Regions from separate parts of the Streptomyces sp. A5-4 genome, predicted to be linked through region 1. Evidence: riboswitches for the same ligand, from Rfam matches in the RefSeq annotation. Region 1 holds a riboswitch; the other holds the start of a gene.
What was found. Region 1 has a riboswitch for FMN ahead of ribD (bifunctional diaminohydroxyphosphoribosylaminopyrimidine deaminase/5-amino-6-(5-phosphoribosylamino)uracil reductase RibD). Riboswitches for the same ligand answer to the same signal wherever they lie in the genome.
Positions count from the first base shown of each region.

Region 2: it holds a riboswitch for FMN, as region 1 does, so the genes downstream of both, ACLLJJ_RS10185 (transposase) here and ribD (bifunctional diaminohydroxyphosphoribosylaminopyrimidine deaminase/5-amino-6-(5-phosphoribosylamino)uracil reductase RibD) in region 1, are expected to answer to the same signal.

Region 1 is NZ_CP178591.1:1,024,550-1,029,342, reverse strand. It holds gene ACLLJJ_RS04690 (MFS transporter) at 1-996, opposite strand, end outside; gene ACLLJJ_RS04685 (ROK family transcriptional regulator) at 1,110-2,285, shown strand; FMN riboswitch at 2,515-2,645, shown strand; gene ribD (bifunctional diaminohydroxyphosphoribosylaminopyrimidine deaminase/5-amino-6-(5-phosphoribosylamino)uracil reductase RibD) at 2,839-3,894, shown strand; gene ACLLJJ_RS04675 (riboflavin synthase) at 3,897-4,505, shown strand; gene ACLLJJ_RS04670 (nicotinamide mononucleotide transporter family protein) at 4,502-4,793, shown strand, end outside.
Region 2 is NZ_CP178591.1:2,213,250-2,218,042, reverse strand. It holds partial or broken gene ACLLJJ_RS10195 (chitinase C-terminal domain-containing protein) at 512-1,327, opposite strand; FMN riboswitch at 1,996-2,115, shown strand; gene ACLLJJ_RS10190 (hypothetical protein) at 2,087-2,218, opposite strand; partial or broken gene ACLLJJ_RS10185 (transposase) at 2,349-2,579, shown strand; gene ACLLJJ_RS10180 (FadR/GntR family transcriptional regulator) at 3,487-4,188, opposite strand; gene ACLLJJ_RS10175 (sugar ABC transporter substrate-binding protein) at 4,386-4,793, shown strand, end outside.

The DNA of each region.
Region 1 (4,793 bases):
CTGGCTTGGGTTGGGCCCACTGCGGCCGGCCGCGGCGAAGGCCAACGGAACGACGACCGCGACGCCCAGCCCGACGAGCCCGAAACCGGCCATCGCGACCGCCGGATGGGGGGCCAGCACGACCAGGGCGCCGCCGACGGTCGCCGTGACACCGCCCACCCGGACCGTGCGTACCGGACCGAACCGGTCGACGACCCTGTCCCCGGCGAACCGCGCCACGGCCATGGTCAGGGCGAACGCGGTGGTCGAAGCGGCCGCGAGACCGGGCGAGGTCTCCAGTACGTCCCGCAGGTAGACGGCCGACCAGTCCAGGCTCGCCCCCTCCGCGAAGACCGCGCAGAAGCCGATCGCGCCAATGGCCAGCGCCGACTTCGGCGGCAGCGCGAAGCGCGGCGGAGCCACCTCGTCGGGGGCGCTGCGCAGGTCGAGGACGTGCCGGCAGGCGACCAGACCGGCCACCGTGAGGGCTGCCGCGGCGAGCATGTGATGCAGCCGGGCGTCGCTGCCCAGATGGGCGGCGACTGTGCCCGCGGCGGATCCGATCAACGCGCCCGCGCTCCACATGCCGTGCAGCCCCGACATGATCGACCGGTCGAGCCGGTTCTCGATCTCGACACCCAGGGCGTTCATCGCCACGTCCGACATGCCCGCCGTCGCGCCGTACACGAAGAGAACGGCGCACAGGGTGAGCAGATTGGGCGCGAGTGCGGGCAGGGCCAGCGCGAGGGTCCACAGGCTGAGCAGCCCGCGCAGCGCGGTGCGCGCCCCGAAGCGGTGGCTGATCGCCCCGGCCAGTGGCATCGACACCGAGGCGCCGATGGCGGGAAAGGCGAGCGCGAGGCCCAACTGTCCCGCGCCGACCGACGCGTGGTCCGCGATCCACGGGATCCGGGTGGCGAAGCTGCCCGTGACGGCGCCGTGCACACAGAAGACGGCGGCCACGGCGATCCGTGCCTGCCTCAACTGCTGCTGACTGAAGACCTTCTCGCCTGCCATACGTCCCCGCCCTCCCCGATCCCTGTCCCGCCCGGCCCGTCCCACGTGCGGCCGTAAACTATCAGGAACCCTGCCTGATAAATAGGTGAAATAAATCTGAGAGGATCCGTGGCATGCCCGCATCACCGAGCACCGCCCGGGCCATCAACGACCGGTCCGCCCTTCGACTGCTCCAGGACGAGGGGCCACTGACGGCAGGACAGCTGAAGAAACTCACCGGGCTGTCCCGCCCCAGCATCGCCGACCTGGTGGAGCGGCTGCAGGGCTCCGGCCTCATCACGGTCGTGGGCGAGGCGGGCGCGCAGCGGCGCGGGCCCAACGCCCGGCTGTACGGGATCGTGGCCGACCGGGCGCATCTCGCCGCGCTCGACGTCCGGACCGGGGGCGTCACCGTCGTGGTCGCGGATCTGCTCGGCACGACCCTCGCCGAGGCGACCCTGCCGATCGACGAGAACGCCACCGGCACAGGGCCCGCCGTGGAACAGGCCGTGGCGCTCCTTGAACGCACCGTCCGCCGGGCCGGCGCGGAGCGGCTGCACAGCGTCGGCATCGGCGCCCCGGGGCTGATCGACCCCGCCACCGGCGAGCTGCGCGACACCACCGGGCTGCCCGCCTGGCACCGCAGGCTGGTCGCCGCCCTGCAGGAACGGCTCCCGGCCACGGTGCTCGTGGAGAACGAGACCAACCTCGCGGCCGTGGCGGAGCAGCGGCTCGGAGCGGCCCGTGACCGCGACACCTTCGTACTGCTCTGGCTCGGCCACGGGGTCGGCGCGGCCCTCTTCCTGGACGGCAGGCTCCGCCGCGGGGCCTCCGGCGGAGCGGGCGAGATCGGCTTCCTGCCGGTGCCCGGCACCGTCGGGCTGCCCTCGGCCACCGGCTGCGACGGTGGCTTCCACTCCCTGGTGTCCGCCGCCGCCGTCGCCGAACTCGCCGTGCGGCACGGCATCGAGACGGACGGCGGAACCTCGGCGGCGGCCGGTGTGCGGGCCGCCCTGGCCGCGGGCTCGCGCGGCGCCCCCCTCCTCGAAGCGCTGGCCCAGCACCTCGCGGTCGGGGTGGCGGCCGTCACCGCGGTCCTCGACCCCGGCTGCGTCCTGCTGGGCGGCGAGATCGGGCACGCGGGCGGCGCGGCGCTGGCCGACCGGGTGGCCGACCGGCTGGCCGGGTTCTCGCCGCTGCGCACGGAGGTACGGGCGGGGGAGCTGGGCGACGGGGCGGTGCTGCGCGGGGCGCTGCTGACGGCCAGGGACGCGGCCCAGGACGATGTGTTCGCCCCTGGGGCCGGGTGACCCGCCGGGCGGCCCCGCCCGGGACCCGGCGACGGCAAGGGCCAAGTGTCCGCCGCCGGGCGCCGGCCGTGGGGGCCGCCGGGCATCGAGTGCCCGCGGGCGGCCCACTACTGATCCAGTACCCGGCCCTCCGCCGCGTGCACACCGCGGGGCGCCCGTGTGAGCCAGGCCACAGGTCGTTCATGTATGGCCGTCGATCAGGCGTGGCAGACTGGCCGTGTACCAATAGCAGCGCACTCCGGGGTCGGTGTAATTCCGAACCGGCGGTTATAGTCCGCGACCCGGTCACCTCCAGTGACCGGTTGAACAGGTGAAATTCCTGTACCGACGGTGAAAGTCCGGATGGGAGGCAGTGCGCGGCGGGCCCTCACAGGTCTTCGGTACGCCGCTGTCGGCGTTTCGTCCCACGGGCGATCCGTATTTCCGGCCTTGGTGTCGCCGTCTCCGACCAGTGGTGTTCCCGTTCTTCTGTCGTCATTGACAGGCCCCGGAGTCCGTGCCCCGTAAAGGCAGGAGACCGGTGGCCACCCGAGCCGCAGCCGATGAACAGGCCATGCGCCGAGCCATTGAGCTCGCTGCGCGCGGACTCGGCCTCACCAGTCCCAACCCGGTCGTCGGGTGTGTTGTCCTCGACGCCTCGGGGCAGCTCGCGGGCGAAGGCTTCCACCAGCGGGCGGGCGGCCCGCACGCCGAGGTGCACGCCCTGCGGGCAGCGGGCGAGCGGGCCCGCGGCGGCACGGCGTACGTCACCCTCGAACCCTGCAACCACACCGGCCGCACCGGCCCCTGCGCCCAGGCGCTGATCGCCGCCGGAATCACCCGCGTGCGGTACGCCGTCGGCGACCCGAACCCGCAGGCCACCGGCGGCGGCGACGCCCTGCGCGCGGCCGGCGTCGAGGCCCGGGAGGGCCTGCTCGCCGCCGAGGCCGAGGTCGGCAACGCCGCGTGGCTCACCTCCGTACGCCGCGGACGGCCGCACGTGCGCTGGAAGTACGCCGCGACGCTGGACGGCCGGATCGCCGCCGCCGACTCCACCAGCCGCTGGATCAGTTCCGCCGAGTCCCGCGCCGACGTCCACCGGCTGCGCGCCGAGGCCGACGCGGTCGTCGTCGGCTCCGGCACGATGCGCGCCGACGACCCGCACCTCGCCGTCCGCGGCATCGAGGGCGCCACCCAGCCACTGCGCGTCGTCGTCGACACCTCCGCCACCGCCGTCAAGCCCGGCGCCCGCGTCCTGGACGACGCCGCGCCCACACTGATCGCGGTGGCCGACGACGCCGACACGGGGCACCTGCCGCACGCCGACGTGCTGAGGCTGCCGCGCACCGCGACCGGCCTGGACATCCCCGCGCTGCTCGCCGCCCTGCACGCCCGCGGTGTCGTGTCCGTACTCCTCGAAGGCGGCCCGACGCTCGCCGGAGCCTTCGTCGCGGCCGGCGCCGTCGACACCGTCACCGGCTACCTCGCCCCGGTCCTTCTCGGCGCGGGCCCCGCCGCCCTCGGCGACGCCGGAATCACCACCCTCACCGAAGCGTTGCGGCTCGATGTGACCGAGACCGTCCGCATCGGCCCCGACCTGCGTATCACTGCCACCCCGAAGGAGCGCTGAGCGTGTTCACCGGAATCGTCGAAGAACTGGGTGAGATCACCGCCGTCGAGAACCTCGGCGACGCCTCCCGCTTCCGCCTGCGCGGCCCCGTCGTCACCGAAGGCGCGAAGCACGGCGACTCCATCGCCGTCAACGGTGTCTGTCTCACCGTCGTCGACTTCGGGGACGGTGAGTTCACCGCCGACGTGATGGCCGAAACGCTGAAGCGCTCCAGCCTCGGCGCCCTCGGCGTCGGCTCGCGCGTCAACCTGGAGCGCCCCATGGCGCTCGGCGGGCGCCTCGGCGGACACCTCGTCCAGGGCCATGTGGACGGCACCGGCACCATCGTCGGCCGCGAACCCTCCGAGCACTGGGAGATCGTCAAGGTCTCGCTCCCCGCGGACCTCTCCCGCTATGTGGTGGAGAAGGGCTCGATCACCGTCGACGGGGTGAGCCTCACCGTTGTCGACGCGGGAGCCGACCACTTCACCATCAGCCTCATCCCGACCACGCTCGCCCTGACCACGCTCGGCATCAAGCAGGCCGGCGACCCGGTCAACCTCGAAGTGGACGTACTCGCCAAGTATGTCGAGCGGCTGCTCGGCGCGGACCGGAAGGAGACCGTGAAGTGAGCGCCGTTTCCTGGCTCAACAGCGAGGCCTTCACGGCCTTCGGACAGCACATCATGTGGTCCGACATGATCGGCAACACCATAGGCCTGATCGCGCTCGCGCTCGGCTGGCGCCGCTCCATATGGACCTGGCCCGCCCAGTTCCTGTCCGGCGTCATCCTGGTCGCCGCGTACTCCTCGGCCAATCTCAGCGGCGGCGTCGGCAAGCAGCTGCTGGTCATCGGCGTCGCCCTGTGGGGCTGGCGGATGTGGCAGCGCGGCAGGCAGCAGGCCCAGGACGGTTCGATCG
Region 2 (4,793 bases), 1.2 Mb from region 1:
CCACATGCGTGATCGAACCGAGCTCCATCCGACGCTGAAACTCGACGCTGCGCGATGGCAGCAATGTTGCGTCCGTGTGTTCCTTCGTTTGGGTAGGAGCCCGCCTTTGCTCAGGGCGGGTGTAGACCTCTGCTCCCCCTGGGCAAGCGTCGGAATGGCCAAGTAGGGCAGAGGTCCGCGCGCCTCCGGCGTGTTCCGTTGGGCGCTGTCTCCGCGTTCGACGTAGCAGCGCGCACCTCAACGGAGCTTGATTCAGGCGGCGTTGCTGCGACAGGGCTGCCTGCCGACGGCCCGACGGAAACCTCTCCGTGAAGTGCGATCATGGAATGGGCGCGGGGGCGCACCCGAGCTGTGAAGGACCCCCGCCGTGGGCCGCCCCGACAAAGCCGCGCGTGCGGCCATCGCGCGCCGCCGCTCGGACGCCATTGACCTACGACTCGCCGGCGTGGACTGGCTCACGATCGCCCGCAAACTCGCCGCCGACCCAACCGCCAAGCGGGCAGACCGGGGGTCAGCACGCGCCCTGGTCCTTCCAGACGCCCCAGTCACCGGTGGTGCCGGGCTCCTCGTTCTGCGTCCACCAACCGGCCTTCCAGTTGTGGCCCTTGTGCGAGACCGCGTTGCCGCTGTTGTAGACCTGACCCGCGACGTACGCCGGGTTGGTGCAGGTGCCGCCCGGAGGCGGCGTGGTCGGAGGGGAGGTGGGGGGAGTTGTCGGCGGAGTGGTGGGCGGAGTGGTGGGCGGGGTCGTGGTGCCAGGCTCCACCACCGTGGTGCCGCGCGCCAGGTCGCCGGCGAGGGCGTAGGTCGTGCCGGAGATGTTCACCGTCCAGTTGGAGGGCGTGGACACCGGCAGGTAGTAGTTGAACGCCAGGTCGACCGAGGCGCCCGGTGCCAGCGCCTGCCACGCCGGGAGCTTGAGGGAGACCCGGTGGAAGTCGCCCTTCAGACCACCGACGTTGCTGCCGGTGTGGTCGCTGCTGATCACCTTCGTGCCGAATCCGGACTGATCCGAGGCGTTGTTCGGAGCCGAGATCGCGTAGTCGAACTGGAACTCGGGGCCGCCCGGCAGTGTGGTCCGGGTGTTGTTGGTGATCTTGATCTTCGGCGTGATCGGGTAGTTGGAGTCGCCGAGCTTGAACTCGGTGAACTCCGTAGTCACGTCCACGGCCTTCTTCGGCAGCGCCGTGTTGGACTTGCTCGCGCCGTACGGAGAGGCCGCCTTGAACTTGTCGTACATCAGCGAGGTGAGTGTGTCGCCCATCTCGTACTGGCCCTTCGCGGCGTTCCAGGCGTAGTCGCCCGCCATCTCCCAGACCATCGTGCCCACGGAGATCTTGTTGTCCCCGCCGACATGGGCGAAGGCGTAGTTCAGGTGAGTGACCTTGGACCACGGGATGTTGTTGGCGAGGTAGGCGGGGGTGTCGTCCTTGCCGGTGCGCCATCCGGTGAAGTAGCCGATGACGCGGCGCTGGTGGTCCGCGCCCATCTTCTCGCGGCCCTCGGAGTCGTAGACCGAGCAGTACGGGACGTCGACGCCGGCCGTCTTGTACAGCCCGTCGGGGCGACACGACTCGTTGTCGGCGGCGTGCGAGACGCCGGCCGAGAGGCCGCCGACCAGCAGTCCGGCGATTGCGGCGCCGGATGCGAGAAGGATCGCTCTCGTACGTATGGGGGACGGCGTGGTGCCTCCTGGGGAGGGGAGGATGTCAGGACACAACGTGGATCAACATGCGCAAAGGTGACGCTGGTTGGCCCGCGACGTGCGCACATCCGACGGGCTGGCTCCCTGAAAAGATGAAGGGAACGTTAAGAGGACTAGACCAACCTCAATAGGTCTGGACCAACGCTCGGTCGGAAGTGCGCGTCCCGCGCCGGCCGAGCCCAGCCGACGCGACAGTGGCGCTCAAGGATGGCTGGTGTGTCATCCAGGCCACACGCGCTCACCCGCATGGCCGCCGATCGCCCGTGGCACACTGGCCCGAGTAGCAGTAGTAGCGCACTCCGGGGTCGGTGCAATTCCGGACCGGCGGTTGTCGTCCGCGGCCAGCGGGCGGTTGGGCAGGTGAAATTCCTGGACCGACGGTCACAGTCCGGAGGGGAGGCAGTGCGCGGCGAGCCGGTCACCGGTACGCCGCCGTCGGCGGTCCATCGGCGTACCCAGCGGATACGTCTCGAAGAGGCCGTTCGTCCGGCCTCGGCGTCCCCGCGTGCGCACCCGCTTCTCTGTCGTATCCCGACAGGCCCCGGCGGCCGTGCCCGTTTGAGGCAGGAGGACCTGGCGGCGCCGCACGCGAGATCGGTGTGGTGGCCCCGTGGTTGGGCGTTGTGTCGGCAGGATTTGGTGGGTGTCTGCTGATCTTGTGCCTGATGCCCTGTGGGAACGCATAGCCCCGCTGCTGCCGCTTCGACCGCCCCGGCGGCACCGGTATCCGGGGCGGTTGCCGACCGATGACCGGGCTGCTCTGCGGGGCGTCGTGTACGTGTTACGCAAGGGTGTGAGCTGGCGGGATGTTCCCGCAGAGCTGGTGGGCTGCAGCGGGGTGACGGCCTGGCGGCGTCTGCGGGACTGGACCGAAAACGCGATGAATTGCGCCTAATGCAACACTCGATGACCTAACGCGCCTGCCGTTACTGCTGGTTGACGTCCTGCGGAAGTCGCTGACCGAGCGTCCACTCAAAGCGGCGACCTGGGATCTGAATGACTGCCGCAACAATGTTGCGTTGGCTACAACAGCCTTGTGGTGACGGAGGCTCCAGGGTCAGCCCGGCTTGTATTGGCCCCGAACGTCGTGCACCTCGACCCCGCCGGGGCGGTCTTCGAGGCGATGAAGGAAGGGTGGGCGCGTCAGCAGGCCGCGCGCTTCTTGAAGGCGACGAGGATCGAACCCCCTGGCGGGGGATTCATCCTCCACACAGCGCGCCGGAAGCCGCAGCCGCCCAACTCCATACAGCTCACCCTGGAGTAGAGAGGATCTGCCGGGTAGAGTGGCGGGATGTCTGGCCTGTATGAATGGCCGCAGAGGCTCCGCCCCAGTTCAGGGGCGGAGCCTCTGCGCGTTGGAAGGCAAATCCGCTGCGGGGAGGTTCGGCTACCCGCTCCGAGCTGTCGCGATCGTCCCCGGACCACTCCGCCCGTCCCCAAGGGGACTCGTTGGGGACACATTGGGGACGCAAGGACAGGAACAGACTGACAAAGGCTCCAGAGCACCAGCGCACGGCACGCACTCTGAACTGGGAAAACGTCCAAAATCAGAGCAGAGGAGCAAGGGCCGCCAAGATTCCCAAAGGACTCATAATCCGTCGGCCGTGGGTTCGAGTCCCACCCGCCCCACCGCGCGGCTTGCATGCAGGAACGTTTCAAGCTGCGGAACCATCGAGGCCCCCACTGGAGTGGGGGCCTTTTGTCAGGTCCGGGGCGCGCATTCGGCCGGGATTCGGTTCCGGCGGGGTTCGGCTCGTGGTCGGCCGGGCCGGGCCGGCCCCTCAGTCGAGCTGCTCCCGCAGCCACTCCTCCACCGCTCCCACATGTGCCGCCGCCGCCACCCGCGCCGCCTCCGGGTCGCGGGCCGCCAGGGCGCGGAAGATTCTGCGGTGCTCCTCGCGGGTCCGGCCGAAGGCTCCCACCTCCTGGTGGCCTCGGCGTACCCGTGCGCGGAACGTGCGTGAGGAGAGCCCGTCGATGATCGCCGCCAGCGCGTCGTTGCCGGCCGCGCGGGCGATCGCGCGGTGGAAGGCCATGTCGGCGGCGAGGAACTCCTCGGCCTCCTCGGTGGCGTTCATGGCGGCCAGTTGCTTCTCGACCTCGGCCAGGTCCGCGTCGGTGATCCGGGCCGCGGCGAGCGCGGTCGCGCTGGACTCCAGGATCCGGCGGACCTCCAGGAGCTCCGCGAGCCGGGGCTTGGGGGAGATCTCGGCGACGATCCCGAAGGTCTCCAGCAGGTCCACGGCCTCCAGCTGGGTGACGTAGATGCCCGAGCCGTGCCGGGCCTCCAGCACCCCGAGCGTGGTCAGCGCGCGGACGGCCTCGCGCATCGAGCCGCGGGATATGCCCAGCTTCGCCGCGAAGTCCCGCTCGGTGGGCAGGCGTTGGCCCGGTACGAGAAGGCCCCCGCCGATCATCGTCTTGATCTGTTCGATGGCACGCTGCGTCACCGATCCCTTTTCGGGCGTTACGTCCTCCGCGATGCTCACTTCTGCCCCTCCCGGCGTTCGACGTCGCGGCAGTCTAACCGTGCAAGTCATCGGACCAATAGACCGTTTTTCTCGTGAAAATGGGCTCTGAGGGGTGTCGGAGGGGGTGAAAGGTCTGATAAATATTCGGCGCGGCCCGATTCGGGACCCGGTCGCGCACCCAATGCTTTCCTTCGGTGAGGAGCCGTCTGATGACTGGCAGGACAGTGGGGAACAGGACAAGAGCGGCACGCACGGTGGCCCTGGCGGCCTGTGCCTCCCTCGCGCTCGCCGCGTGCGGCAGCACCAAGGACATGCGGGCGGACACCGCCAAGGGCGACGGCAGCGGCAAGGTGGGCGTGATCCTGCCCCTGCTGACTTCGCCGTTCTGGCAGTCGTACAACGACTACGTGCCCAAGATGGCCAAGTCCGAGGACGTCGACGCGCTCAAGACCGTCAACTCCAACAGCGACCCCGCCCAGCAGATCACCGACATCAACAACCAGCTCAACCAGGGTGTGAAGGGACTGGTCGTCGCTCCGCTCGACAGCGCCGCGATATCCGCCGGGCTCGACCAGGCCGAGCGCAAGGGCGTCCCTGTCGTCGCCGTCGACGTGGCC